DNA from 2 places in the Pseudoalteromonas spongiae UST010723-006 genome. Region 1 is predicted to be linked to the other one. Evidence: predicted binding sites of a transcription regulator. Region 1 holds the regulator's gene; the other holds the start of a gene.

Region 1 (15,404 bases):
TTCAGCTAAAAACTCAGCAACTTGTTCTGTACCTTGTCCTGCGGGGATAATTTGCGTACTACCGCAACTTGGACATTGTGTTGGCACATGCTCTTGCGCTCCGCAATGATGGCAAATTAAATTGCGAATATGTTTGTGATAGGTGGCATTGGCGCTACAGCGTTGGCATTGACTTAACCAGCCACATTCGTGGCAAATAAGACTAGGCGAAAAACCTCTGCGATTTAAAAACACCATAACTTGCTTACCTTTCGTAAGCTCTTTTTTGATGTAATCAAGCGTTGCAAGTGCAAGACCTGACTGTTGATGCTGCCCTCGCATATCAAGTAGCACATACTGATTATCGCTTTGTGTTTGTGCTCGCTCAGTTAATGTAAGCAGTTGGTACTTATGATTTGTGGCATTATGAATCGTTTCAAGCGACGGTGTTGCACTGCCCAAGATTAATGGAATCGCTAGTTTAGCAGCGCGAAAGCAAGCTAAATCACGGGCGTGGTAGCGTAGTGAATCTTGCTGTTTAAATGACAAGTCGTGCTCTTCATCAACAATAATCATCGCGAGTTTGGCAAATGGTAAAAACACACTAGAGCGGGTGCCAATTACAATGGCAGCGCTTTGAGTTTGTGCTGCACGCCAAGTTGATAGGCGTTCATTATCCGTCATTGCAGAGTGCCAAAGCATAATAGGCACATTAGGAAAGCGTCTGCGAAAGCGGTTGACGGTTTGTGGCGTTAAGCCAATTTCGGGTACCAGTACTAACGCTTGTTTACCTTGTTGCAATGGCTTTTCCAAAGCTTGTAGATAAACTTCTGTTTTTCCGCTACCAGTTACACCTTCAAGCAAATAGCAGGTATAGCCTGTAGCTTGATTAATTGCTGCAAGTGCAATGGCTTGTTCACGCTTAAGTTTGGGTTTATCGTCGATTGCGAGAGGTTTTGATTGCCAATCACGATTGTATTCAACCGTTTTCTCAATAATCGCTTTTTCCAGCAGTGATTTAACGGTTGCACTACTAAACCCGAGCGCACTCAATTCGGTAACTGGCGTACTGCCCGAATCAACTAAATGCTCGATTAGTTGGCGCTGTTTTTTACCATTCACTGATGTATTTTCATCGATCAGTTTAATGATAGGCACTGCAGACTTATCAACTGCTTCGCCTTTGTTTAACAAAGTTGGTAGTGCAACTTGGTAGCACTCTCCAAGCGGGTTTTGGTAATAATGACTCGCAAATTCGATAAGGCTGATCATATGGCGATCAATAATCGCGTTGTTATCAATTAAACGTGAAATAGGTTTTAATTTATCGAGAAATTCACTATTTGATTTTAACGCAACAACAATGCCGACAAGTTGCTGACGACCAAATTGAACTGCAACACGACAACCCACCGCAATATTAGTTTGAAACTGAGGTTCAACGAGGTAATCAAAGTTACGGTAAAGCGGTACATTTAAGGCAATTTCTGCAACAACAGGCGTAGTCATTCAACTTTTATTTTTAGAGCGTATTTGTGGAAATTAAATCATGGCATTGTGTTTGCGGCTAGTGTTAAACAAAATTTATCTGAAGATGGTTAAAGATCTTGCTATTGGCATGTTAGTTGGCTAGAATTCGCGCCCTATATATTTTTGTTTAACAACGTATGGTGCCAGACTTCGGGTTTGGAGAGCGATGCGGCCTAATTAGAGGTTTACTATGAAAGAAGGTATCCACCCTAAGTACGAAGCAATCAATGCTACTTGTTCTTGTGGTAACAAATTCGAAACGCGTTCAACTCTTTGTAAAGACATTCACTTAGATGTTTGTTCAGAGTGTCACCCGTTCTACACTGGTAAGCAAAAAGTGCTTGATACAGGTGGTCGTGTTGATCGCTTCAACAAGCGTTTTGGCGCGCTTTCAAGCAAAAAATAAGAGCTATTTTAGTTCTTTCAAAAAAGCACCTAAGGGTGCTTTTTTTTGTATCTAAAATTTAATATGAATTTTTGTCATGTTATATGGTTTTTCTATGTCTTTTTATTCTAAATAGATGGCTATATACTGGATTATAGATAGCTTCAATATTCATTATTTTTACTATCTGTTGGCAAAATAGTATCTGTCGAGTGTAAAAAATAGATGGCTGTGAATCTGGTCGGATCTGAATTAACTTCAATCTGGTAATGATTTAGCAGAAAATATCCACAAGCCTATTGTTGTAAATTCAACTATGGTCTTAGGTTAAGATATAACCGCATTTAACTTCTATTTACTCTAAATGCCGTACTATTAAACCAGTATCTCTCACTTTTAACATCGTAGGATAAGGCACGCATGTCTGACATAAGAGAAAAAGCGCTACAATACCATTCTGAACCCGTTCCTGGAAAAATCAGCATCGAATTAACCAAACCAGCAGAGACAGTTAATGATCTTGCATTAGCTTATAGTCCTGGTGTTGCTGAACCGGTTCGTGAGATCGCAGCAGATCCGAACAATGCATATAAATATACTGCAAAGGGTAATATGGTCGCTGTTATCTCAAACGGTACTGCAATTTTAGGTTTAGGTAATTTAGGACCGCTTGCATCAAAACCAGTTATGGAAGGCAAGGCGTTATTATTTAAGCGTTTTGCTGGTTTAGATTCAATTGATATTGAAGTTAAGCACCGTACTACCGAAGACTTTATTAATACTGTAGAAAATATTGCAGATACTTTTGGTGGTATTAACCTGGAAGATATTAAAGCGCCAGAGTGTTTTGAAATTGAAAAAGCGCTTATTGAACGTTGTAGTGTGCCAGTATTTCATGATGACCAACACGGTACCGCGATTGTAACCGCGGCGGGCATGCTGAATGCGTTAGAGATCCAAGGTAAAAAGTTAAAAGATGCATTAATTGTATGTTTAGGTGCAGGTGCAGCAGCAATTGCGTGTATGGAGCTATTAATTAAATGTGGTGCACAACGTGAGCACATTTACATGCTTGATCGAAAAGGGGTTATTCATACGCGTCGTGATGACCTAAATGAATACAAAATGTTGTTTGCGAATAATACAGATAAGCGCACCTTACAAGATGTTATTGAAGAAGCTGACGTATTTGTGGGTGTTTCAGGTCCTGACTTACTTGCTCCTGAAGATCTAAAATTAATGGCAGATAAGCCAGTGGTATTTGCGTGTTCTAACCCTGATCCTGAAATTAAACCGGAAGTGGCGAATGCTGCGCGCAATGATTTAATTATGGCTACAGGTCGTTCAGATTACCCTAACCAAGTTAATAACGTATTATGCTTCCCGTTTATTTTCCGTGGTGCGCTTGATGTGCGCGCAACAGCGATTAATGACGAAATGAAAATTGCGGCGGTAAATGCGATTCGCGAAATTGCTAAAGAGCCAGTACCGCAAGAGGTATTGTCAGCGTCTGGTGAATCAAATCTTGAATTTGGTAAAGATTACATCATTCCTAAGCCAATGGACCCACGTTTACTTCCGCGTGTAGCGCGTGCTGTTGCAGAAGCCGCGGTTGAGTCAGGCGTTGCGCAGATTGAAATACCAGAAAACTACATGCTTTAACTTGATTAAAAGCAAAAAAAAACCTCAGCAATTGCTGAGGTTTTTTTTATTCATCTTCAAGCTCTGGAACCGGTAAGCCGCGTTCAGCAAGAATTTCTTTTACCCTTTGCGGAATATGCTCAGGGTTATCTTTTCTCAGATCTTCATCGTCAGGCAATGGCTGACCAGTAAACGCATGCAAAAATGCTTCACACAGTAGTTCGCTATTGGTTGCATGACGTAAGTTATTTACTTGTCTACGAGTGCGCTCGTCTGTCAGTACTTTCAATACGTTAAGTGGGATAGATACGGTAATTTTTTTCACTTGTTCTGATTTTTTACCGTGTTCTGCATATGGGTGAATATATTCACCGTTCCATTCAGTTGCCATAAAGTGTACTAGCCTATATCTGTTACGATTTAATTTTGACGATAGCCTGTATATTAAGAGGCAAAATTTTATCGTTTTAAAATATATAGTCAAATATCATTTATTTGGCTATATAGACGTGTAAAAGTTTTGACTTCCATTGTTTGGTGGTTTAACCTTTTAGACGTCTAAACATCTAAGTGGCAGAGTTATGAAGCAGAACAAACAAACAACCCTTGCTGTTCGCAATGGCATTACCGCAGATAAGCATCATGGTGCGGTTGTTCCACCGTTATATTTATCGACGACTTATTCGTTCGCCGATTTTGATAAAAAGCGTGATTATGATTATGGCCGTAGCGGCAATCCTAATCGTGATATTTTGGCTGATACGCTTGCTAAGCTAGAAGGCGGTGAAAAGGGTATTGTAACTGCAACAGGTATGGCTGCTGTTCACTTATGCACACAAATCTTAACACCAGAAGATACTATTTTAATTCCTCATGATTGCTATGGCGGTAGTTACCGTTTATTCACGAGCTTGGAAAAACGCGGTTTATTAAAAGTAGCGGTTGTCGACTTTACACAAGCGTCTTGCTACGAGCAGATTAAAGCAATTAAACCTAAGCTAGTGTGGATTGAAACGCCAAGTAACCCAGTTTTACGTTTAACTGACATTGCTAAAGTAGTGGAAGTTTCTCACTCCGTAGGGGCGTTAGTAGGAGCTGACAACACGTTTTTATCTCCAGCATTACAAAACCCAATTTCATTTGGTGTAGATATTGTTATCCACTCAACCACAAAATACATCAATGGCCACTCAGATGTTGTCGGTGGCGTGGTTATTACCCGCACTGCGGAGTTAGGTGAAGAGCTTGCTTGGTGGGCAAATAATATTGGCATTACAGGTGCGCCATTTGATGCGTATTTAACGCTGCGTGGTATTCGTACTTTAAATGTGCGTATTAAACAGCACCAAGAAAACGCATTTGCCATCGCACGTTACTTAGAAACCTGTGAGCATGTAGAGAAAGTTTATTACCCAGGTCTTAAAAATCATCCACAACATGACTTAGCAAAAGCACAGCAAAAAGGTTTTGGTGGCATGGTGAGCTTTAGTATTAAAGGCACAATTGAAGATACGGCTAAATTTTTAACCAGTGTAGAACAGTTTAGCCTCGCTGAATCACTTGGTGGTGTAGAGAGCTTAATTTGTCACCCAGCTACCATGACACACGCCGGCATGGCGCCTGAAGCACGAATTAAAGCAGGCGTTAACGATACGTTAATTCGTATTTCTGTTGGTATTGAAGATGTTGAAGATTTAATCGCAGATCTTGAACAAGCATTCGCAAAAACAATTAACAAAGACGTCGCTGCTGGTGGAGAAAAAAGCACTCAATGCTGCGCTGCACGACCTGCATTGTGGTGATTACTTAAATGACAAAACAAGTATATAAATTTGGTGGGTCAAGCCTAAGCAGTGCCAAGCGCTACCATGCAGTTGCCAATATTTGTCAGCAACTAGCGTATGGCGATGCCATAGTTGTATCTGCTGCAGGTAAAACGACCGATACGCTTGTGCGCTTGTGGTCGTGTTATCACAATCAAGATCATAAAGGTGTTGGTGAGGTAATTGCGTTACTAAAAGATCACCAATGCGCACTGGTTTCTGAATTATTAGGTGATAAAAGTGAAGTGTATGCTCACTTTATTGACGATATTAATGCAATCTCTCAACGTGCTGGCTGTGCAGAGTTAGAGCAGGCGTGGTTGCTTGCTCACGGTGAGCTGTGGTCTGCCCGTTTACTTGCGCATTATTTAAATAAGCAAGGGGTTGCTGCGACTCACTTTGATAGCCGAAAGCTATTTGTTGTTGCACAAAATAATCTTAAGCATCAAGAAAATACTGCACGCTGCCAGGCATTAAAGAGCGACCAACTTAATGTGGTGACAGGATTTATCGCAAGTGACGAAGTGGGTAACACGGTGACGCTAGGCCGTAATGGTAGCGATTACAGTGCGACTTTGCTTGGTAAATATATCAATGCCAGCAGTGTTACAATTTGGACAGATACTCAAGGCGTTTACAGTACCGACCCACGTAAAGTAGAGAAGGCGGTTAAATACAATAAAATTAGCCAGCAGCAAGCGCAACAACTCGCGCGATTAGGTAACCCTGTATTGCACGCTAAAACGCTTACACCATTAAAAGACAGCGATATTAAATTAGTCGTTCGCAGTAGCTACGATAGCCATAGTGATGGCACGCAAGTGGTTGCTAACGAACAAGCGAAAGCAAAACGTTTTTTAACGACACTAGCCAGTGTTGATGTATTTCAACTTACTCATAACAATAAAGATAGCATTCGAGAGTTAAGCATTATTCTGCAGCATCCGCTTCAGCCGCTTGAGGTAGAGGGAAATACGTTACTGCTTGTACCAAGTCAGTTTGGCGAGCAAGTTGCGTCATATTATTTACAAGATGCGGTGCTTATTGAATCGAATGTCTCTGGTGTGGCAATCGTGAGTGAGGCCGGCAGTGAATCGCAGTTACTTGAAAGTGCAAAAGCATTATTAGAGAAGCAAAGCATGACATTACGTGGTGCGTGGAGTCAAAATGGCTTTGCTATTTTACTTGGCGACCAGTTGCTTGAAAGCGATACGCTGTCATTATTACATGAAGAATTGATCACCGCTAAACAAGAATTAGCTGTGATTGTGGCGGGTATTGGTAATGTTGGAGAGGTGTTTTTATCACAGCTTAATGACCAGTTAGCGCGTCTAAATACCTTGTTACCAGTTAAGTTGGTAGGTTTATTACGCTCAAGTACGAGTTTGTTAAATGGCCAGGGTATAGAGCTGGCAACAGCCAGTGCAAACTTCAAAAATAATGCAAAAGTGTCGTCACCTGAGCAGATTATCGAGTTTATTAAAGAGCTTGATTATGGCCATAAAGTAGTGATTGATATCACGGCAAGTGAATCGTTTAGTAAGTTATACCCTGAATTTGCGTTGCACGATTGTCATATTATTTCAGCAAATAAATACGCGGGCACCGCAGAGCTAACTTGGTATGAAAATTTACGTCGCTTGCAGACAGAGAAAAATTTACTGTGGCGTTACAACACAAGTGTAGGCGCCGGTTTACCAATTAATTTTGCTTTAAAAGACCTGCAAAACTCAGGCGATAAAATCACTAAAATTAGTGGTGTGTTCTCGGGCACATTGTCTTGGTTAGGGGCAAATTATTCGCTCGATAAAAAGTTCTCAGATTTAGTTGAGCAAGCGCGAGAGCTGGGCTTTACCGAACCTGATCCGCGTGAAGATCTTTCTGGCCGTGACGTACAAAGAAAGTTACTTATTTTGGCAAGAGAGCTTGGTTTATCACTTGAATTAGACGATATTGAGTTATCGGCGTGGATGCCAGGAGAGCTTGCCGAAGGGCCTTGGCAAGATGCATTAGCAAAACGTGAGTCACTTGATACATTTGTGGAAGAGCTCGCTCTAGATGCACAAAGAGAAGGTAATACGCTTAGGTACGTGGCTGAGCTTGATACCACAACCTCACCTATTACGGCAAAAGTAGGGTTAAAAGCTGTTGCTCCGTCAGCTGCGGTTGCAACACTAACTCCGGGCGATAACATTTTTGTGATCAATAGTGTTTGGTATGCTGACAACGCATTGATTATTCAAGGACCTGGAGCAGGGCGTGAAGTTACCGCTGCGGGAGTGCATTCTGATTTATATTGGCTCTGCCATAAACTATCAGAGTAATCAGGATAATTAATATTAAAAAGCCGCTAACAGTGTTAGCGGCTTTTTTAATTTATATAAACTGATATACATAAATGAATTGATACCGTTAAAATAGCTCTTCAGCTGTTTTGCCTGAATCAGTCGTTGTTGTGTAAGGGTCAAATAAATTCTGCACTTCTTGTTGAGTATACTGCGTTGGTGCTGTGCCCTTTATAAAATACTCAAATCGTGACGAGTTATCGGTTTTTTTAGTTAGTAACCCTGATTTACGGTCGATTCTTACTGAGACGAGCCCTTCTGGTTGTTCAATAGGTGCGCTAGGCATACCTCTCAGAGCTTCACGCATATAATCAAGCCATGCAGGCTGCGCCGTTCGTGCACCAGATTCACCGCCAGCAAATTGATTGCGACTTAAATTATTATTGTAGCTTACTCTACCTAAACGCTTGCCGGCATCATCAAAGCCGACCCATACAGTGGTAATCACTTGGCTGTTAAAACCTGAGAACCAAGTATCTACAATATCGTTTGTAGTACCGGTTTTGCCTGATAAGTCATTACGTTTTAAATCTTTTGCACGCCAGCCTGTACCAAGCCAGCCTGGTTCTCCATAGATTGCAGTGTTCATCGCGTCGGCAATTAAAAAGGCATTTTGTTCGCTAATTACGCGAGGCGCGTAATGAAAGCTATCACGCACTTCTTCAGCACTACATTGATTGCAAACAACTAACGGTTGAGATTTATATACGATGTTGCCTTCGGCATCTTCAATACGGTCAATAAAATATGGCTCAATTAAATGTCCGCCATTGGCAAACGTTGCCATACCACGCGCCACTTCTAAAGGCGTTAACGAAGCAGCACCGAGGGAAAGTGCCTCATGTGGTTTAATGTCTTCAGGTGAAAAGCCAAATTTAAGTAAATGGTCTACTGTTTCGCGTGCGCCTATGCCTCGTAACAGGCGAACTGCAACCACGTTTTTAGACTGTGCCAATGCGCGACGCACACGAATTGGGCCATCGTAATTAGCTGGGCTATTTTCTGGGCGCCAAGCGATACGCTGTGCAGAGTTCCAGCTATTTATTGGGGCATCGTTAATTATTGAGCCTAACGAATAGCCATGCTCAATTGCAGCGGAATAAAGGAATGGCTTAATGTTTGAACCTACTTGACGTTTTGCTTGGGTTGCGCGGTTGTATTGCGATAACTCGAAGCTATATCCACCAACAAGTGACTCAATTGCACCGGTTTGAGGATTAAGAGACACTATTGCGCTGCTCACGTCAGGCATTTGAGATAGTTTATATTGACCATCTTCATTTTGCTGTAGCCAAACGAACGCCCCAGGATAGAGTATATCTGAGGTTGTTTCAGGCGGCTTTCCTTGGCGTGAATGCGAAATGTATGGACGAGCCCACTTTAATCCGTCCCATGGAATTGTGATTGAATTGCCGTTTTTAAGTACTGCATAAGCATTTTGCTCATCAATTTGCTCGATAACGGCTGCTTTTAAATAACCGATTTCATTTACAGATTCGAGATAAGAGAGGATTTCATTACGTTGCCAAGCCGTATCCGTTTCGGAGTTCCATAAATAAATGTTAACTCCTCTAAAACCATGACGATGGTCATAGTTATGAATATTATCCATTAACGCTTTTTGCGCAGCAGCTTGGTTTTTAGCTGTGATGGTTGCGTAAACTTTATAGCCGTTGTTATACGCGCCGTCTAATCCGAAGCGTGCAACCATGTCTGCTCGAATCATTTCTGAAATATAAGGTGAAGAAAACTCGATTTCTGCACCGTGTTTTTTCGCTGTTATTGGTGCTTTACTTGCTTCATCAAATTGTGCTTGTGAAATGTATCCTTCAACTAGCATACGTGAAAGAACAACGTTGCGGCGGTGTTTTGCTCGAGTTGGATTACTAATAGGGTTTAATGATGAAGGGGCTTTTGGTAAACCAGCAATCATCGCAAGCTGTGGCAAATTAAGTTGATCTAAATCTTTGCCGTAGTAAACCTGCGCTGCTGCGCCAACACCAAATGCACGATGACCAAGCTCTATTTTATTGAGATAAAGTGCCAATATTTCATCTTTTGTCATTAGGCTCTCAATATGCAACGCAATAAAAATTTCTTTTATTTTTCGCATGTATGCTTTTTCGCGCGTTAAAAAGAAGTTACGCGCCGTTTGCATGGTAATGGTACTGGCACCTTGTTTCTTTTCGCCTGTTGTTATTAGTACGATTGCAGAGCGGACAATGCCTATCGGGTCGATGCCGGGGTGATCGTAGAAACGATTATCTTCAGTCGCGAGTATAGCGTTTAAAAAATCTTGCGGAATTTGATCTATCGTAACCGGAATACGTTTTTTTTCACCAAATTGGTTGATTAATTGGCCATCTTTGGTGAATACTTGCATAGGTGTTTGAAGTTGCACGTCTTTTAAAACGGCAACACTGGGTAGTTCGGGCTTTACGTAAAAGTAAAGGATAACTACTGCAAAAGTACCAAGAATGGTACATATGATAATAAAACGTAAAAAGTTTTTTATAAAAGCCACAGAAAATTCCCGAGAATGGACTCCCAATTACAAGATAACACTGGTAGTATATCCTGATTAATTTTTGAATAAAATTTTTTCGCTAGATTTTATAAAGTTATTATAATTATAAAAAAAAGGATTAGCGTTAGGTTTATGATAGGTCAACTGTTTAAAAAACCACAGCCTCTGATGGTTGGTATTGATATTGGCTCTCATTCGGTTAAAGCCGTGCTATTAAGCCAAAAAGACACTCATTATCGACTTGAAGCGTTTGCTGTCGAGCCAATGCCTAAAGGGGCAATGGCAGAAAGGACGATCCAAGATATTGAAGCTGTTGGTCGTGTAATCAATAAAATTCGTAAAAAACTCCCCAAAAATATCACAGAAGCAGCAACAGCAGTATCTGGTCAGGCGGTTATCACGAAAGTTATTTTTATGGATGTAGCCTTAACGGATGCTGAATTAGAATCTCAAATAGAAATTGAAGCGGACAGCTTAATTCCTTATCCACTTGATGAAGTGAGTTTAGATTTTGAAAAGCTTGATGTAAACGATGCTGATCCATCAAAAGTAAACGTTTTACTTTCGGCTGCGCGTACAGAGAGTGTTGAAGCGCGTGCAGGAGCTGTTGAGTCAGGTGGCTTTGTGCCAAAAGTTGTTGATGTTGAAGCGTACGCGTTAAGTCGTAACCTTGAACTGTGTTACGACTTCTTACCAGAAGACGCTGCAAACAAGGTGGTTGCCTTTATTGATGTAGGCGCAACGATGACCCTTATCAGCGTAACGCAGAACGGTGAGACGTTGTATACCCGAGATCAGGTTTTTGGTGGCGAACAATATACGCAAAGTATTGTTTCTTATTACAATAAGAGTTTTGATGAAGCGGAACTTGCAAAAACGTCTGGTGACTTACCACCAAACTATACGTTTGAAGTGTTAGCACCGTTCCAAACATCATTTTTGCAACAGGTTCGTCGTGCCATCCAAATGTTCTTAACCACAAGTGGTAAAGACCAAGTTGACTATATTGTTTTATCAGGTGGTACCTCGTTAATCTCTGGCTTAGATAAGCTACTGATTGATGAGTTAGGTATTCATTCCGTCATTATGAATCCATTTGAAAAGATGGAGCTAGCACCGGGCGTGGACCGTGAATCTTTAGAGAAGAACCAAGCACAGTTAGCAGTAGCGACGGGCTTAGCACTAAGGAGTTTTTCACCATGCCACATATAAACCTCTTGGCGTGGCGTGATGCGTCGCGCAAGGAAGCACAAAAGCAGTTTGTTAGTATACTTGTGCTCGTTGTTATTGTTGCGTTTGGCAGTATGTTTGCTCTAAGTATGTTCTATGGTGCATTAAAAGATGGCCAAAATGTGCGTAATAACTTCCTTACTTCAGAAATAGCATTATTAGATCAGCGAATTAAAGATATTAATGAGCTAGATAAACGAAAAGCTAGTTTGCAACAACGTATGCGCCTTATTGAAGAATTACAGAGTAACCGAAACCTTGGTACACAGATTATGGACGAGGTTGCATTGGTAGTTCCTTCAGGTGTTTACTTAACAAGCTTAGAGCGTCGCGACCGTGCGCTTCAAATCGTAGGTAAAAGTGAATCACATAACCGTGTATCTGCTATGTTACGTAAGCTTGAAGAGTCATATTTATTTGAAGATGCAATTATGCAAGTGATTGAAGCAGGCGACCAAGAGCTGCGTTTGCTTAACGATTTTAACCTAAGGTTTAGAGTTAAGCCGTTCGAAGAAATTAGCGAGGTTCAAAAATGAATATCGACTTAAAATCGCTAAATGAAATCGATTTAGATGAGTTAGATTTAGAGAACGTTGGTAGTTGGCCACTTGCTGTTAAAGTTATCGTTTGCTGTATCGCTGCAGGCTTAGTTGCGTTTTTTACATATTCAATGTTGGTTTCAAGTGAAATTGAAGCCTATGAAAGAGCACAACAAAAAGAGCAAGAATTGCGAGCTTCTTATCGTCAAAAGTATGACGTAGCTAGTAAGTTAGAAATTTATCGTCAACAAATGGTTGAAATGGAAGAGAAGTTTTCACAGCTTTTAAAACGTCTTCCTACATCAAGTGAAACACCAGGCTTAATTGAAGATTTATCTTACATTGGAACTTCAAGCGGTTTAACGTTCCACAAAGTTGAATGGATGCCTGAGATTGAAAAAGAGTTCTACACTGAGTTACCAATTAAAATCGAAGTGGTAGGTAGTTACCATGATTTTGGTGAGTTTGTAAGTAAAGTAGCTGAGTTACCTCGTATTATCAGCTTACATGACTTCACAATTGAAGGTGGAGAACAACAAGAGCAGTTGGAGTTTAGCGTAGTTGCTAAAACCTACCGCTACGAAGGGGAGCGCGAATGAAAAAATTAGCTATTTTAGCTTTGCCTCTAATTCTTAGTGGCTGCTTTGATGATTTAACGGAACAACAAGAATTTATTAATCAGGTGCGTGCTAATACTAATAATAACGTAGAGCCAATTCCTGAAATTAAGAACTTTAACCACTTTGCTTACACTGCCAGCGAAAAGCGAAGCCCTTTTGTAGCACCAAAACCAGAGGTAATTCAGGATCGATTATTGCAAGTTCAAAACTGCTTGCACCCTGACCCTCGTCGTAGAAAAGAAGCGTTGGAGCGTTTCCCGTTAGAAAATCTACAAATGCGTGGCACAATTGGCTCAGCAACAGAGCTGTTAGCACTTATTACAGCTCCAGATAACTCATTGCATGAAATTGGTGTTGGTGAGCGAATGGGACTATTTAATGGCAAGGTAACTCAGGTACAGAATGGCTTTATTGAGCTGCTAGAATTAATACCTGATGGTGCAGGATGTTGGAAAGAACGCCTGACGAAAGTGGAAATCGTGGAGGCAGGTAGCAATGCGTCAAGTTAATAATAAAGGGTTTAATAATATGCGATTAGCAGTAGGTCTACTTCGTAAAGGCTTTTCAACTTTACTAGCAGCAGGTTTATTGGTGCTTTCATTTGGGGCGTCGGCTGTTCCGCTGCTATATGATGTGCGCTATAACCCATTACTCGATGGCGAAACAGAAATCGAATTCGTATTCGATGAAGAAATTTATGTCGAACCAAAAATTCAGGTGTTTTCAGAACCAGCACGTATCGAATTGTTTTTCGACGAAGCTGACTTTGAGGAAAACTTAACAGAAGTTTTGATTAACAAAGCTGGTGTTAAACGTGTAACCCACGCATTTGAAAATGATGGTTTTAAAGTAACTGTATTTTTAGATTATCTTAAAATTTATCAAACACGCGTAGATAAGAACCTTTTCTACTTACATGTAAGCGATAACCCAACGCAAGATGTAGCGGAGACTTCAGCAGTTGAAGACAGCTCAAGCTATATCAACAAAATTCAAGCAATTGATTTCCGCCGCGGTGAAAGTGGTGAAGCTCGCGTTATGATTTTCTTACAAGAAAACATGGCAGCTATCGATGTAAGCGAAAAGGCGGGTAAAATTGTTGCTGAGTTCCATAATACCGACATTCTTGATGACCTTCTTTATCAGCTAGATGTAATGGATTTTGGTACGGTCGTTAGCACTGTTGAAACATTTAAAGATGGTATTAATAGCCGTATTGTTATCGATACAACAACTGGCTTCGATTATAACTACCAACAATTGGATAATATCTTCACGTTAACAGTTGAAAAAGATGAATCAAAGCGCAGCTTCCTAGGTGACGGCAAAGATTACCAAGGTAAGCCGATGTCGCTTAACTTCCAAGATATTTCTATTCGTCAAGTACTACAAATTATTGCGCAGTATAACAATTTTAACTTAGTAACAAGTGACTCAGTTGAAGGTAACATCACACTGCGTTTAGATGGTGTGCCATGGGACCAAGCGCTTGATGTAGTACTTCGTATGAAGGGCCTTGACAAGCGTATGGATGGTTCAATTTTGATGGTTGCACCAACAGAAGAGCTTGCGTCTCGTGAAGCTAGAGAGTTAGAAGTGAAGCAGAAAGTTGCTGAGTTAGAGCCACTTTATAGTGAATATATTCAGTTAAATTACGCAAAGGCAAAAGACTTCTCTGAACTACTTAAGTTTGAAGGTAATAGTATTTTATCTAGCCGTGGTTCTGTTTCGGTGGATGAGCGTACAAATACACTTTTAATTAAAGACACTGCTACTAGTATCGAAAGTGTTCGTCGTATGATTGAGAATTTAGATATTCCTGTTAAACAGGTTAAAATTGAATCTCGCATGGTAACCGTTCGTGATAATGTACAAGAAGACTTAGGTATTCGTTGGGGTTTTAGTGATCAGCAAAATTCTGATGGCGTTTCAGGCACGCTTGAAGGGGCTAATAATATCGCAAATGGAATTATCCCTGCGCTGAGTGACCGCTTGAACGTTAACTTACCGATCGCTAACCCAGCAGGTAGTATTGGTATTCATGTAGCTAAGCTCGCGGATGGCACACTAATTGACTTAGAACTATCAGCACTTGAGCAAGAAAATAAAGCGGAAATCATTGCAAGCCCAAGTATTACTACGGCAAACCAAAAAGAAGCACGCATTGAACAGGGTACTGAAATTCCTTACGTTCAAGCAGCTTCAAGTGGTGCAACAACGGTTGAGTTCAAAAAAGCTGTATTAAGCTTAGAGGTAACACCACAAATTACACCTGATGATAAGATTATCTTAGATCTTGTTATTACTCAGGATACGCGTGGTGATACGGTGCAAACGCCAACAGGTCCAGCTGTAGCGATTGATACGCAAGAAATCCGCACACAAGTACTTGTTGATAATGGCCAAACCATTGTGTTAGGTGGTATTTACCAACAGCAGATTGTGAGCAACACTAAGAAAGTTCCTCTGTTAGGTGATATTCCTTACCTTGGTTACTTGTTCCAATCAAATAGTGAATTTAATGAGAAGAAAGAGTTACTTATCTTTGTAACTCCTAAAATTCTTAATGAATCTTTGTAATTAAAAAGGGCTGAATAGCCCTTTTTAATGTATAACACTTGAAAACCTTGCCTGTTTGTTGAGATAATCCCTGCCTTACTTTTGGGGACCAGCTAATAAGCGGGGTTTTTTTCAATTTTAGAGTTCGTTTGTACTAAAAGATATGGCTGAAAAACGTAATATATTTCTAGTGGGCCCAATGGGCGCAGGTAAAAGCACTATTGGT
Region 2 (15,404 bases), 320 kb from region 1:
GGTGAAACAATTAGGCTGGTCGCTAGTGCATATTTTACTGCAGCCGTTACAGCATTGGTTCTACGTTTAACAGTAAACATATTGTCCTTTTTAGAATGTAGTTGTGTGAATAATTTATTGAGTAGTTAATTTAGTAACACTTGGTTGTGTTTGAGTGCTTTTAAACGCGTTTTTTTTCGCCACTTGTTTTGCTGCAAAAAAGCAAATACCGCTGAGCAGTAGTAAGATGCTTTGCGTAATCACAACATCAAATTTGTGTTCTGCGAGTTGTTGTGCTGTTGCGCTAGGCAGTAAAACCCAATCAAGTACGACAACAAGGGCAAATATTGCGCCGCTCAGCTGCAATGAATATTGATTGAATTTCGCGTTGTTTTTGATTAATTGCGCAAGGACTAACACCAGCAAAAATGACGCAAATACGCTGTTTTCGATAATCTCTGCACGCGTTGTTATCTCAATTGGTATTATTCGTGCGGCACTAAAGCCCACAGCAATGGCAAAGATAAAGCCAATAAAGCCACCGCTTGTCATTCGCGTGACAAAATTAAGTGAACGCTGACTTTGATTACGCTGTTTTGCACGTTTTTCTAGCCACATTAAATTGCCGGTTAAAATTACATAACAGGTTGCTAATCCGAGCAAAAAGAAAGCTAACCGTAAACCGTAGCCAGCAAAATCACCAAAGTGCAAACGGGCAATTACACCTAAGCCACTGCGAACGGCATTGTCGTAATTGTCTTTAGTAAGATAGATTTGTTGTTGATTACTTAGTTGGTAATGTACTGCGGTTTCGGTGGCAAACCTGTCTTGCTTTTGACCTGTAAAAATCGCGACGGCGCTTTCATCGCCAAAGTGCTCAATCATAATTCGATCAATGATTGCGTTATCCATGTCTTTTGCTGCCATTGCACGCAATCTGTCGATGCCGTTCATCGCCATTTTGTTGTCGATGATATCAATATGGGGTTCGTTAAATCCCGCTGCCGCGAGTAGCTTTTGTTGGTCGCCTTGGTACAGCACAAGGGCATAAGAAATTTGGTAGACAATCACTAAGTTAAAAACTAATCCGGTGAAGGCATACATCACATGAAACGGCAGACCCATGGTGCCGATAATATTATGCGCGTCTAACCATTTATCTTTATTGCCATCTTTACGGTATTGAAAGAAGTTTTTGAAAAGCTTGCGCCAATGAATAAATAACCCGCTAAGCACCGCAACAAAAAAGAACAGGGTAATGATCCCAACAAAATATAAGCCAATGCGGCCAAGGCCTAGATTGTAATGAAGTTGGTAAACGAAGTTACCGAAATCCATGGTATCGGCATTACCAATAATTTCGCCGCTCTGTGCATCAAGCATAATATGCACATCGCTATGATCTTCTCCTGTTTCGGGATCCGTACCTTCAATGTTTTTTGCAAAGTAAGCTTCTATATACGGTGAATGTTCTGTTGGCGGTAATAAATAAAACCTGTGATCGACATATACATCATAGTGCTTATTAATGGTTGCAATAGCGTTATCGTAACTTACGTTTTGAGAGTTTGTGGATACAGTTTGATTTACATGTATTGGTAGCTTTTCCCATGCCACAATGTTTTCGCGAAATAAGCTAATTGAACCAGCAAAAAATACGATGAATAACACGATAGATATAACAAGACCAATCCATGCGTGTGCGTTAGTTAATGATTTCAGAGTTTTATTATTCATTATTATTGACTCATCAAAAGAACAACGTTGAGTAAGCAAGAGGGAATAAGCACAAGGCTAATGTTTTTGGCTGCTTTGCGTGCTTTTTCGAATGCATAACTCCACACCAGTACGCCCGCCCAAATAGGAAATGCCAACACTAGCCCTGAAATAAGTCTAACGTCTTCTGCTAATGGCAAAATCAAATTTAAATTGAGCACGATAGAAATGGATAGTAATAGACCAAAAAAGAAGCCAATCAGTGTTTTAGGCCACATAGGTCACCCCCGCTAATACCAATAGCGATGCCACAACGCTTGTATTGAAACGCCAAATGTTATTTGTATAAGTGCTTAAAATTGTATGGCTTACCAGCGCAAGCATTAATGCGACAAAGGCCGCCAGTAACGAAGATGTAAGCGCAAAAGACACAGAGAAAATAGCAACACCAATAAAGTAACCAATAACTAATAAAAAATTGGCAATAGATTTGTTCATTGGTTTATTAAGCGGTAGTTGTTTTTCACTGCCTAAGTAACAGGCTAGGCATCCAAGCCAGATTGGGATAATTGCTAAAAAGCTCATTATAATGTAAATGATATTGATTTTTATTTGATTTTAATTGTGTTTTTTATTTGTCGCAACATTTGTTATTCGAAAAATGTAAAAAATTATTAAAATCAAATGCATTAGTTAAAAGTTGATTTAAACGATGGGTGCGTAATGGTGACTTTTACGAAGCACTTATTATGAAATGAGAGATAGATTTATCGGTAGGAGTACGGTTGGCGTATTTTTCACTTTAATCTCAAATAGACATCTAAACATCTAGAGCTTGATATTTCTGGCTATCCGTTCATAATTAGCGTCAGGTTAAACCCAATTTACCATAGTAATAAGGATTAAATGATGCCAATCACAGTGCGCGATCAATTGCCCGCTATTAATACATTAAGGCAAGAAAATGTGTTTGTAATGCCACAAAGCCGTGCGCAAACACAAGAGATCCGCCCGATGCGATTAGCCATTTTAAACCTGATGCCAAACAAGGTGGAGACTGAAGTACAGTTTATTCGTTTACTGGCTAATTCACCGCTGCAGGTAAATGTGGAGTTACTGCGTTTAGATACTCACCGAAGCAAAAATACCTCTGAGCAACATCTTGATATGTTCTATAAGTATTTTTCAGAAGTTAAAAACGAAAACTACGATGCCATGATTGTGACTGGTGCGCCATTGGCACACCTTGAATATAGTGATGTTGCTTATTGGCAAGAGCTGGAAGAGATTTTCGACTGGGCTGAGCAGCATGTTACTTCTACCTTATTTTCGTGCTGGGCCGCTCACGCAGGGCTATTTCATCACTATGGATTAAAGCGAAAACTTAAAGCGAAAAAGCTCTGTGGTGTGTTTAAACATCAACGCTATTTTGAACACGCAGCGTTAACACGCGGTTTTGACGATGAATTCTTAGTGCCACATTCGCGCTATGGTCATATTAATGAAGCTGATATTGCAAACCACAGCCAGCTTGAAGTCATTGCCGGATCGCCAGAGGTCGGTGCGTTTTTAATTAAGAATAAATCAGGTTCGCAGGTGTATTTAACTGGTCACCCAGAATACGATGCCGATACTTTGAATAAAGAGTATTTACGCGACCTAGAAAAAGATCAGAATGCGCCTAAGCCAAATAATTATTTTCCTAATGATGATGCCAGCGCCAAACCAAGTAAAACTTGGCAGAGCCACGCCTTTTTATTATTTTCAAATTGGTTAAACTACTACGTTTATCAAACCACGCCATACGATATTAATTTAGTCAGCCAAGACGTAAGGACTAACAACTATGCCGAATAAATCACAGCAATTAACCGCTGCATTAAAAGCGCGTATTCATATTCTTGATGGTGCAATGGGCACCATGATCCAGAAATACAAACTGGAAGAAGAAGATTACCGCGGTGAACGCTTTGCAAATTGGCATGTGTTGGTCAAAGGCAATAATGACTTACTCAGTTTAACCCAGCCACAGATCATTGAACAAATTCACCGTGAATACCTTGCGGCAGGCGCTGATATTATTGAAACCAATACCTTTAACGCGACTACCATTTCAATGGAAGATTATGAAATGGCAAGCTTAAGCCGTGAAATCAATCTCGAATCGGCAAAATTGGCGCGTAAAGTGTGTGATGAATTTGAAGCACAGGACCCAACTAAACCGCGTTATGTAGCCGGTGTGCTTGGTCCAACATCAAAAACCTGCTCTATTTCACCAGATGTAAACGATCCTGGCTTTAGAAACGTTACCTTTGATGCTCTTGTTGAAGCTTACATTGAATCAACGCTGGCATTGATTGAAGGTGGTGCGGATTTAATTCTGATTGAGACTATTTTCGATACGCTTAATTCAAAAGCAGCGGCTTTTGCAGTAGAAGAAGCATTCGAGCGCGTAGGCGTTACTTTACCCGTAATGATTTCAGGCACCATTACTGATGCATCGGGCCGAACTTTATCGGGCCAAACAACCGAGGCATTCTACAATTCTATTCGTCATATTAAGCCTATTTCAATTGGCCTTAACTGTGCCCTTGGGCCAGATTTACTACGCCAATATGTAGAAGAGTTATCGCGTGTGTGTGAAACTTTTGTGTCGGTTCACCCCAACGCAGGCCTACCGAACGAATTTGGTGAATACGATTTAGAAGCGGACGAAATGGCAAAAGAGATTATTGATTGGGCTGAGTCGGGCTTTATTAATATTGTTGGAGGCTGTTGTGGCACCACGCCTGAGCATATTAATGCGATGTATCAAGGCACAAAAAATGTAGCACCGCGCCAATTACCTGAACTTGAAGTGCGTATGCGCTTAGCTGGCCTTGAAGCCTGTAATTTAAACTAGGAGCAAACATGACAAGCAGTACAGCAGTATTTACCAATGTTGGTGAACGTACCAATGTTACGGGTTCAGCCCGTTTTAAACGTTTAATCCTAGAAGAAGATTACGAAACCGCACTCGAGGTTGCCCGTGAGCAAGTAGAGAACGGCGCGCAAATTATTGATATCAACATGGATGAAGCCATGTTGGATTCAAAAGCGGCAATGGTACGCTTTTTAAATCTAATTGCGTCAGAGCCAGATATCTCTCGCGTGCCGATTATGGTCGACTCGTCGAAGTGGGATGTCATTGAAGCGGGCTTGAAGTGCATTCAAGGTAAGGCAATCGTTAACTCAATTTCACTTAAAGAAGGTGAAGAGCCGTTTATTAAGCAAGCTAAAATCATTAAGCGTTTTGGAGCAGCTGCGGTTGTCATGGCTTTTGATGAAACAGGTCAAGCAGAAACGGCCGACCGTAAATTTGAAATCTGTCAGCGTTCGTACCGTATTTTAGTAGATCAATTAGGTTTTCCGCCTGAAGACATTATTTTTGACCCGAATATTTTTGCGGTAGCTACGGGTATTGAAGAACACGACAACTACGCCGTTGAATTTATTGAAGGTACGCGCCGCATTAAACAAAACTTACCGCACTGTAAAGTGTCGGGCGGTGTCTCAAATGTATCCTTCTCATTCCGTGGTAATAACCCGGTGCGTGAAGCCATTCACTCGGTGTTTTTATATCACGCGATTAAAGCGGGTATGGATATGGGTATCGTTAATGCCGGTCAGCTTGCGGTTTACGATGATATTCCAAAAGAACTGCGCGATGCAGTTGAAGACGTAGTATTAAATACCGACCCTGAAGCGGGTGAGCGCTTAGTTGAACTTGCGCCAAAATACTCAGGGCAAGGCGTTGAAGCGAAAAAAGAAGATTTAGAATGGCGCAGCTGGCCTGTTGCAAAACGTTTAGAGCATGCTCTTGTTAAAGGTATTACCGAATTTATTGACGAAGATACCGAAGAGGCACGCCAGCAAGCTGATAAACCAATTCAAGTAATTGAAGGTCCATTAATGGACGGTATGAACGTAGTAGGCGACTTATTTGGTGCTGGTAAAATGTTCTTACCGCAGGTTGTTAAATCGGCGCGGGTAATGAAGCGCGCGGTTGCCTATCTAGACCCTTTCATTGAAGCGGAAAAAGAAGAGGGCGCAACCAACGGAAAAATCCTAATGGCTACCGTGAAAGGTGATGTGCACGACATCGGTAAAAACATTGTGGGTGTTGTACTGCAATGTAATAACTACGAAGTTATCGACCTTGGGGTAATGGTTCCTGCAGAAACCATTTTACGTACCGCCATTGAAGAAAAAGTCGATATTATTGGTCTTTCTGGCCTGATCACACCATCGCTTGATGAAATGGTTCATGTGGCAAAAGAAATGACGCGCCAAGGGTTTGATATTCCTTTATTAATTGGAGGTGCAACCACATCAAAAGCGCATACGGCGGTTAAAATTGAGCCGGAATATGACAAAGGTGTGGTGTATGTAAATAATGCTTCGCGTGCGGTTGGTGTGGCGTCAAGTTTGTTAAGCAAAACGCAAAAGCCGGAGTTTTTAGCAAAAACCACGGCTGAGTATGAAAAAGTACGTGAGCAACAAGCGCGTAAACGTCCTCGCTCTAAACCAATAACACTTGAAGCAGCTCGCGCTAACAGTGCACCTATCGACTTCAAAAACTACACGCCTCCGGTGCCGAAACAACTTGGAGTGACAGAGTTTAAAGATGTCTCAATTGAGACATTGCGTGAGTATATCGACTGGACGCCATTTTTTATGACGTGGTCGCTCGCTGGTAAATACCCGCGCATTTTAGAAGATGAAATTGTTGGCGAAGAGGCAAAGCAACTGTTTAAAGACGCTAACGAAATGCTCGATGATTTAGCGCCATCAAACAAGCTGCAACCGTTAGGCGTAATGGGTATTTTCCCAGCTAACCGTATCGAAGATGATATTGAAATATACAGCGATGAATCGCGTAGCGACGTGCTTGTGACAAGTTGTCAGTTACGTCAGCAAACCGAGAAAAAGGACTTTCCGAATTACTGTTTAGCTGATTATATCGCACCAAAAGGTACGCCAGATTATTTTGGTGCTTTTGCAGTAACAGGCGGGTTAGAGGAAGACGATTTAGCGGATGTATTCGAGCAACAGCAAGATGACTATAACAAAATTATGGTAAAAGCCGTTGCCGACCGTTTAGCTGAAGCCTTTGCAGAATATCTGCATGAGCGTGTGCGAAAGGAAATTTGGGGCTTTGCGCCAGATGAAAATTTATCGAACGATGAGCTTATTCGCGAAAACTACCAAGGTATTCGTCCGGCTCCAGGTTATCCAGCGTGTCCTGAGCATACTGAAAAGCAAAAAATTTGGCAGTTACTTGATGTAGAAAATCGCATCGGTATGAAGCTGACTAGCTCTTATGCAATGTGGCCGGGCGCGGCAGTTTCGGGTTGGTATTTTTCTCACCCAGAGTCTAAGTATTTTGCCGTTGCACAAATTCAACAAGATCAGCTAGAAGATTATGCCAAGCGTCAAGCAATGAATTTACAAGAAGCCGAACGTTGGCTGGGACCTAACTTGTAAAAGTCAAAGGGAGATTTATATCTCCCTTTTCTTTTGCTAATGATTAACAGCATTTAGCGGCATTTATCCGTTGCCTGTGCTGTTCTGCATCTAGCGACGTGCCTGCATTATCAACTAACAATTAATTGGCGTTAGTTTTTCGCGTTTAAATTCGCTTTTGTAGTGTTCTTTGATAATACTTGAATAATGAACGAATCTGTTTTTGGTGTAATGATAAGACTTTTTAAGTACTTGATGTTCTGCATCATTTTATTTAATAGCTCGGTACGTGCTGAGTTAAATATTTTATTTGTAAACCCGTCTATCCCCAATGAGCCTTTTTGGCAAAGTGTTGAAGAAATAGCGCAATCAGCAGCGCTGCAACTCGGCACAAAAATGCAGGTGATTTATGGCGGTGGTAATCGTATTGTTCAACTAGAAGCACTAAAACAATATTTAGCGAAAAACCCCAAACCAGATTACGCAGTGATTTTAAATTATCCCGGCGGTTCTACTGCGAGCATGTCATTGCTGGAATCGCAGCAGATTAAGTTTGTTACTTTAGAGCAAACCATTTTTGGTGAAGAACGGGAAAAAATAGGAATAGCTGGGCAAAAATATAAGCATTGGCTTGGTGAAATTTATTTTGATAATCATACCGCAGGAGGCCAACTTGCAAAAGCGCTACAACATTTAAAACAGGCGCAAATACCTAAGCAAGAAACGCATGTAGTGGCTATCAATGGTCACTATGGCAGCGAATCGCAGGCGCGGTTTAATGGCATGCGAGAGTATTTCGAGGGCAATGAAGGGGTTGTTTATCAAGCTGTGCATGCAGGGTGGTCTGAGCAGGTTGCGTTTAATCAAAGCAAGGCGCTATTAGCGCGCTTTCCTAAAGTTAATATTATTTGGGCCGCGTCTGATTTGATGGCACTTGGCGCCAGTAAAGCAGCGGTAGAATCGGGTCGTATTCCCAATAAAGATATTTTTATTGGCGGTTTTGACTGGTTACCTCGCGCAATTCAAGCCGTTGAAAAACAGTCAATAAGTGCGTCAATTGGTGGTCATAAAGTTATGGGCGCATGGGCAGTTATTAGCCTAATACTGTACGATAATGGACACGATATTTTTGCCCAGCAAAAAAATAAAAAGCTAACCTTTAACCTTGATGTGATCACTAAGCAAAATGTTGCACATTTTAAATCCCATAAAGTTAAAATTAATTGGGCCGAATACGACTTTAAAGCACTTAAAGAAAAAGTGGCATTAAGCCACTCGATTGCAGGGCTTAGCCCATTAAATCCTAACTAGCTAGAACTTGAAGTTAAGCTGATTGCGGAAGCCTTAAATTAACTTGCTAACTGCTTTTCAGCCAGGTTCAGTTCCATCGTTGCTTTTAATAAGCGGTAAAGATTAATTGATGCATCAATTTCTTCTTTACGGTTGGTTAAGCTCTCAATATTTAAACCTAGTGGCACATCTAAATGAGCACAGCTTTGTAAAATAAGGTTTAGATTTTCACGGCAAATGCGTACTGATTCATTAAGAGATTGCTCAGAATCTAAAATACGCCACTTAGTGGCTTCTGGCACAGAAATACCAAGCCATTGCATAAACTCTAACGTTTTTTCACTGCCGCATGGAGTAAAAGTTAAGATAATACGGTTTGGCGTTAAACCTTGTTGTTTACAACTGCGTGCATAGCTAGTAATTAAGTCGATTGTTGCTTGCGCATCATATACCGCTTGCGAGATAAAATACTCACAACCTTGTGCTGTTTTTTCTAATAAACGTTCATGCTCATTGCGTTTTGATGCATGACGCTCAGCGATGGTAACACCACCTAAGAAAAATTTATTTTGATGCTCACTTAATGCGTTATAGGCGTTTGGTAAGCTTAATTTAATCTCGCCCTCAGACGATGGGCTACCCACCAAAACAAGGTTGTTAAGCGCATATTTTTCTTTGGTTTCTGTTAGCCATGCATTAAATTCTTCGACACCACGCTGCGCGACGCTTTTGTAGGTGATTACATCTAATTCTGATAAATCACTTAACAGCAAACTGTATTCACGCGGGTCAACGGTATGCTTAAACGGAAAAGGGCGTGGTACGCTGGTACGGCTGCTTTCATCTTGAATGTCGTAAATGACTAACCCGTCATATTCAATCTCATGTAAACGACCTAATAATTTATTGGCAATTTCTGTCACTTTATCTTTTTCAGTACCCATTTTTGGTGGCGTAGTACCAATTAAATAAACGCCTTGTGTTGGGTCTTGAATTTTCTGTTGTAAAGATAAAGCCATTGTTCCGTACCATAAATAATTTCGATACAGTAACTATAGCAGCCTTTTAGACGTCTAAATAGCTAAAATTTAAAATTGCGACTGAAAAAAATTGAAATAGAACTTGAGGGAAATTCATAGTGTGAAGGTTTCAGGTTTCAGGTTTCAGGTTTCAGGTTTCAGGTCTCAGATGTCGCACTCAAACCTTAATTCTGAGTTCTGAACTCTAAGTCCTTTATTCTGAAACTTAATGTTGCAAAACATTTACACCCATTTACCGCAATTGCTCGCTTAACATTGCGAACATCGCCATAATTACCAAGTTTAGAAAAATTCTATAGAAAAATAATCCAAACCAAGGGAAACAGTATGAAACTTAAATTGGTTGCAGCAAGTGTAGTAATTGCACTATCACTTGCTGGTTGTAATAGCACAACATCATCAAATAATGCACAAGCTACCACGTCAGTAAAAGCTGAAAACAAAGTATTTGCTCAAGATTACGTGCTAGAAGAGCTTGATAACGGTCTTCGCGTTATGGTGGTTAAAACAGATTACCCAGATGTAGTCTCACTGCAAATTCCAGTATCAGTAGGTTCACGTAACGAAGTTGAAGCTGGCAAAACTGGTTTTGCGCACTTCTTTGAACATATGATGTTTAAAGGCTCTGAGAAATTCCCGCAAGATGTTTACTCTGATATTCTTAAAAATTCAGGTGTAGATAACCGCGCTTACACCACAAACGATTACACCAACTACCACCTTAATTTTTCAAAGCAGCATTTAGAAACAGTGCTAGAAATTAAAGGTGATATTTTCCAAAACCTAAAATATTCAGAGTCGCAATTTAGAACAGAAGCGCTGACGGTTAAAGGTGAGTACCTTAAAAACAATGCAAATCCAATTCGTCAGCTATTAAGTGCAGTGCGTAATGAAGCGTTTGAAAAGCATACTTACAAACACACCACTATGGGCTTTTTTGAAGACATCGAAAAAATGCCAGATCAAATGGCCTACGGTGAAGAGTTCTTTAAAAAGTTTTATAAGCCAGAATATGTATCGCTCATTATTACCGGTGATGTAGACCCGAACGATACCATTGAACTGGTTAAAAAGCATTGGGGTAACTGGCAGCGTGGCGATTATGTTGCTGATATTCCAGTAGAGCCAAAGCAAACAGCGGCAAAATACCTTCATAAAGAAAGCGAAGGTTTACCAGGCCACTGGTTACTTGTTTCTTACAAAGGCCCTGCGTGGCAGCCAACGGAAAAAGACCGTGCTGCAGTAGATTTAATCTCGCAATTATATTTCTCAAATAACTCAGCGCTTTACCAAGAGTTAGTTGTTGAGAAACAGCTTGCTAGCCAAATGTTTACTTACAACCCAGAAACTAAAGATCCGGGTTTATTGCACGTATTTGTAAAGGTTGAAAAAGAAGAAGATTTAGCAAAAGCACGTGATGCGATTAATCGTACTTATGCAAAAGCGCGTACTGAGTTAGTTGATGCAGATAAGCTTGCTAACTTAAAGTCTAACCTAAAGTACAGCTTTGTTAATGGCTTAGATTCATCGCAAGCAATTGCGTCAACTCTTGCGAGCTACATGCATTTTGAACGTGATCCAGAAGTTATTAATCAGCTTTACGCGACGGCAGATAGCATTTCTGCAGAAGATATTCGTGAAATTGCCAATAAGTACTTTATTGATTCGGGCCGTACAACTGTGACTATGTCGGCACTTAAATCGGTAAAAGGTTTTGAGCAAGAGGTTGACTTAAACGGTGTTGTTGCAGAAATGAGCAAACCGCAAGGCGATGCAAAATTTTCTGTACTTGATATGCGTAGCAGCTCACCGTTAGTTGATGTAAACCTATTATTCTACACAGGTGCAGCAGCAGATCCTGAAGGTAAAAAAGGCCTTGCAGCAATCACTGCTAATATGATTGCACGCGGTGGCTCTGAGTCGCGCTCTTACAAAGAAATTCAAAAAGCGCTTTACCCAATTGCGGGTAGCTTCGGCGTACAAATTGATAAAGAAATGGTGTCATTCCGTGGCCGTGTTAATAAAGACAAGGTAGACGAGTGGTACAAAATTGTTAGTGACCAACTACTTAATCCAGGTTGGCGTGAAGACGACTTTAAACGTTTAAAGAAAGAGCAGCTAGATGGCATCAAAGCAGGCCTAAAAGCATCTAATGATGAAGAGCTTGGCAAAGAAGTGTTATACAGCAAGCTTTACCAAGGTCACGCTTACGAAAGTTACAACTATGGCGATATTTCTGATTTAGAAGCACTCACACTTGAAGATTTAAAAGCATTTTATAAAGCTGAATTTACGCAAGCTAAATTAAATGTCGGTATCTCAGGTGCCATGTCAGATGCAGCAAAAGCAAGACTGCTTAAAGACTTAAGCACGCTTCCTGAAGGCAGTGAAAAGCGCTTAACAGTTGCTGATGCGCCTAAGTTAGAAGGTCGTCATGCAACCATCGTAGAAAAACCAGCTAAATCAACAGCGGTTAGCTTTGGTTTCCCAATTGATACGATTCGTAGCGATAAAGATTGGGCGGCACTTTGGTTAATGCGTTCTTACTTTGGTGAACACCGTAACTCAAACAGCTTCTTGTATCAGCGTATTCGCCAAATTCGTGGTATGAACTATGGTGATTACGCGTATATTGAGTACTTCCCGCGTGGTATGTACCAAACTAAACCAGATGCTAACTTAGGTCGTTCTGAGCAAATTTTCCAAATTTGGTTGCGTCCACTACGCTCTAATAATGATGCACACTTTGCAACACGTGTTGCCCAGTACGAATTAGATAAGCTAATTGAAAATGGCATGAGCAAAGAAGATTTCGAATCAACTCGTAACTTCTTAACTAACTTTGTGCCGCAAATGGTTGCAAGCCAAGATCGCCAGCTAGGTTATGCACTTGATAGCAAGTTCTACAATACTGGTGAGTTTGTTGCGTATGTGCGTAAGCAGCTTGCGAGCTTAACTGTTGAAGATGTAAATCGTGTTATTCGTGACAACCTGCAAAATAAAAACATTCACTATGTATTTATTACCGGTGATGCAAAAGACATGAAAGCGCGTTTAGCAAACGAAACAGTTTCTCCGCTTAAATATAATGCTGAAAAACCAAAATCACTTACCGATGAAGATAAGGTAATTGAAAGCTACAAGCTAGCTATCGATAAAGCTAACATCGAAGTGATGGATGTAAAAAACGTATTTAAATAAACGTTTTTAACACGGTAAACAGCCCGCCAATTGGCGGGCTTTTTTATGCTTAATTTGAAATATTACAAACATAATCAAGTAATAAAAAGCGATAAGCGCACTTGCTTAACGTTGGCGTAATTACAAAAAGATGCTGGATAATTAAGCACTTCAATGAAATAATCACGTTGCTAAAATGAACACAAAACATAAAGGACTAAACAATGTTAAAAAAAATAGCGCTAATCGCAGTAGTAACCCTTTCACTCGCTGCATGTAAAACCATTCCTGTAACTGACTACAATCAACAAGTAAATGCGTCAAACATGACTAAAGAGTCAGTTGAAAAGGCAATTTTAAGCGGCTGCCAGCAGCGTCAGTGGGCATGTAAAGTTGAAAGCGATGGCGTCATTGCTGGTTTACTTAATTGGCGTGGTACGCAAGTTAAAGTAGGCATTCATTACGACGCAAAGACGTACACGATTAAGTACCGTGATTCACTTAACTTGAAATATGATGGTGATAGCATTCACAAAAAATACGGTAAGTGGGTAAATAACCTTATTCGTACAATTGATTCACAGCTGTTCACAATGTAATTAGCGTATGCTAGTTCATCAACTAGCATACTAGCGACTGCTAAATTAAGCGCACTCTACGGTAATTTCAAAATTTACCGAACGCGCTAAAAAGCACGCTTCATGAGCTTGGTGGTGTAACTCTGCCAAGCTTTTTTTATGTGTAATCGATTCATCTGCCAATATCACCTCGGGTTTTAACGTCACACCGGTAATACATAGTTTGCCATCATCGTTTTTAGCAAGTTTGCCAATTGCGTTATCGGTATAACGCTCAATCACAATGCCTTTATCGGCAGCAAAGTGCAGAAAAAACAACATATGACAACTTGCGAGCGAGGCAATAAAAGCTTCTTCAGGGTCAACAAACTCAGGGTTTGAAAAAGGCATCGGTACTATCATAGGAGAGGGCGATGCAGGCATTGAAAAACCGCCATCAAAATGCCACTGGTGAACACGGTTGTAACGCCCATCGGTAAACATCTCATCTGGCGCTTTTTGCCATTCAATTTGTGCACTGTGCTGCGACATCTTATTTCCTAATTTAAAACGGGTTTAAACTAATTTTGCTTGTTATCTGTTGTTAAAGAAAGTGATAATATTTTTAAGTGATATGAATTTAATTTGAATCATAAATGTCGATTAGCAGCCAATTACCCAATTTATACACCTTTGTTGTCGTCGCTGAACAGCTTAATTTTAGTCGGGCCAGTGATTTATTGCACCTTACGCCAAGTGCCGTAAGTCATCAAATGAAGCAGCTAGAAACGCATTTAGATGTAAAATTGTTTATTCGCCAATCAAAAGGTGTGGCACTTACCAGCGAAGCTAAACAGCTTTATAGCTCAGTTAAAAAAGCGTTTTCAGAAATAGAGTTTGGTATTGAGAAAGCGCAAGCACCGAAAGTTAAAAAGCTGGTTATAGCGGCGATCCCGAGTGTTGTTTCTTGTGTATTGGTGAATAAATTAGCCGAGCTGCAAACTTTGCTTCCTGACTATCAAATTCATTTTATTAGCCAGCACCAAATCGTTAATTTTGAGCAGCAAAATATAGACTGTCATGTTCATTTTGGTAACGGCAAATATGCGAATGCCATTGCAAAAAAACTGGCAGATGAAGTGGTTTATCCGGTATGCGCGTCAAATGTTTATGAAATGCAGCATGAATTACCTTTGATTCATTACGCTGCAGGAATGGAAGACAAGCCCGGTGGCATTAGTTGGCAACATTGGCAAAAGCATTTTCAACTACCCACAACACCAGCCCAATTTGTCTTTGATGAAGTGGGCCTTACATTAAATGCAGCTAAAAATGGTGTAGGTAAAGCACTCGCTTGGCATCAACTTGTAAAACCTTTAATTAAAGATAAGCAACTAAAACGCATTGGCGAAACGCAAATCACATTGCCATTTAGTTATTACTTTATCACACCTAAATGCCATACCCAGCGAGTTGAACTCTCGATTTTGTATCAATGGTTGCAAGCACAATTTACTAGCTAAAAAGGGTATTAGCTCGTCGTTAAGTTAACCTTTAGCTGCGTTTTTTGCTTTATTTTATAAATTGTTAGCCACGCGATTGTTAATAATAAAATCGGCAAGGTAACTAGGTTTAATGTTTGCCAACCTACGGTGGCTTCTAACCAACCTGCACTTAATGCAGAGAGGGTTACCATGCTAAACACTAAAAATTCATTGGTGGCTTGGGCTTTAGCGCGCTCTTGCGGTAGGTAAGTTTGGCTCACCATTTGCGTCGCGCTAATAAACATAAAATTCCAACCGACACCCAATAAAAAGAGCGCAGCTAAAAAGTGCCAATGGCTTAAGCCAAGTAGGTTCACAAAGCAGCAAAGGGCGATTAAAACAATACCCGCATACATCATGGTGACCTGGCCAAATCGCTCTATTAATTTACCACTGAAAAATGACGGTAAAAACATGCCCAATACGTGCCATTCAATCACCAGTGCTGACTGTGCTAAGTCAAAGCCATGGCGATGCATCGCCAGTGGTGTTGCTGTCATCAATAAGTTCATCACCGTGTAACTCACCATGGCAATAAACACTGCAGTCATAAACTTAGGCGCGCTAATAATGGTTTTTAATGGTCTGCTTTC

What was found. Region 1 encodes MetJ, which represses methionine synthesis genes. Its sites were predicted from a motif close to TAGACGTCTAGACGTCTA; they were not measured.
Region 2: the regulator MetJ is predicted to act here: its motif matches at 2,509-2,526, upstream of PSPO_RS11220 (homoserine O-succinyltransferase).

What each region holds. Positions count from the first base shown of each region.
Region 1 is NZ_CP011039.1:2,726,720-2,742,123, reverse strand. Features, by position in the region: gene priA (primosomal protein N') at 1-1,488, opposite strand, end outside; gene rpmE (50S ribosomal protein L31) at 1,700-1,915, shown strand; gene PSPO_RS12635 (malic enzyme-like NAD(P)-binding protein) at 2,315-3,556, shown strand; gene metJ (met regulon transcriptional regulator MetJ) at 3,603-3,926, opposite strand; gene metB (cystathionine gamma-synthase) at 4,117-5,337, shown strand; gene metL (bifunctional aspartate kinase/homoserine dehydrogenase II) at 5,346-7,682, shown strand; gene PSPO_RS12615 (penicillin-binding protein 1A) at 7,771-10,227, opposite strand; gene PSPO_RS12610 (pilus assembly protein PilM) at 10,363-11,442, shown strand; gene PSPO_RS12605 (PilN domain-containing protein) at 11,430-11,996, shown strand; gene PSPO_RS12600 (type IV pilus inner membrane component PilO) at 11,993-12,598, shown strand; gene PSPO_RS12595 (pilus assembly protein PilP) at 12,595-13,128, shown strand; gene PSPO_RS12590 (type IV pilus secretin PilQ) at 13,115-15,199, shown strand; gene aroK (shikimate kinase AroK) at 15,342-15,404, shown strand, end outside.
Region 2 is NZ_CP011039.1:2,408,425-2,423,828, reverse strand. Features, by position in the region: gene PSPO_RS11240 (TonB-dependent receptor) at 1-80, opposite strand, end outside; gene PSPO_RS11235 (PepSY-associated TM helix domain-containing protein) at 115-1,716, opposite strand; gene PSPO_RS11230 (hypothetical protein) at 1,719-1,973, opposite strand; gene PSPO_RS11225 (hypothetical protein) at 1,963-2,280, opposite strand; gene PSPO_RS11220 (homoserine O-succinyltransferase) at 2,605-3,552, shown strand; gene PSPO_RS11215 (homocysteine S-methyltransferase family protein) at 3,542-4,597, shown strand; gene metH (methionine synthase) at 4,606-7,221, shown strand; gene PSPO_RS11205 (ABC transporter substrate-binding protein) at 7,456-8,511, shown strand; gene PSPO_RS11200 (hypothetical protein) at 8,550-9,509, opposite strand; gene PSPO_RS11195 (M16 family metallopeptidase) at 9,858-12,731, shown strand; gene PSPO_RS11190 (hypothetical protein) at 12,935-13,309, shown strand; gene PSPO_RS11185 (OsmC family protein) at 13,355-13,819, opposite strand; gene PSPO_RS11180 (LysR family transcriptional regulator) at 13,924-14,790, shown strand; gene PSPO_RS11175 (MFS transporter) at 14,799-15,404, opposite strand, start outside.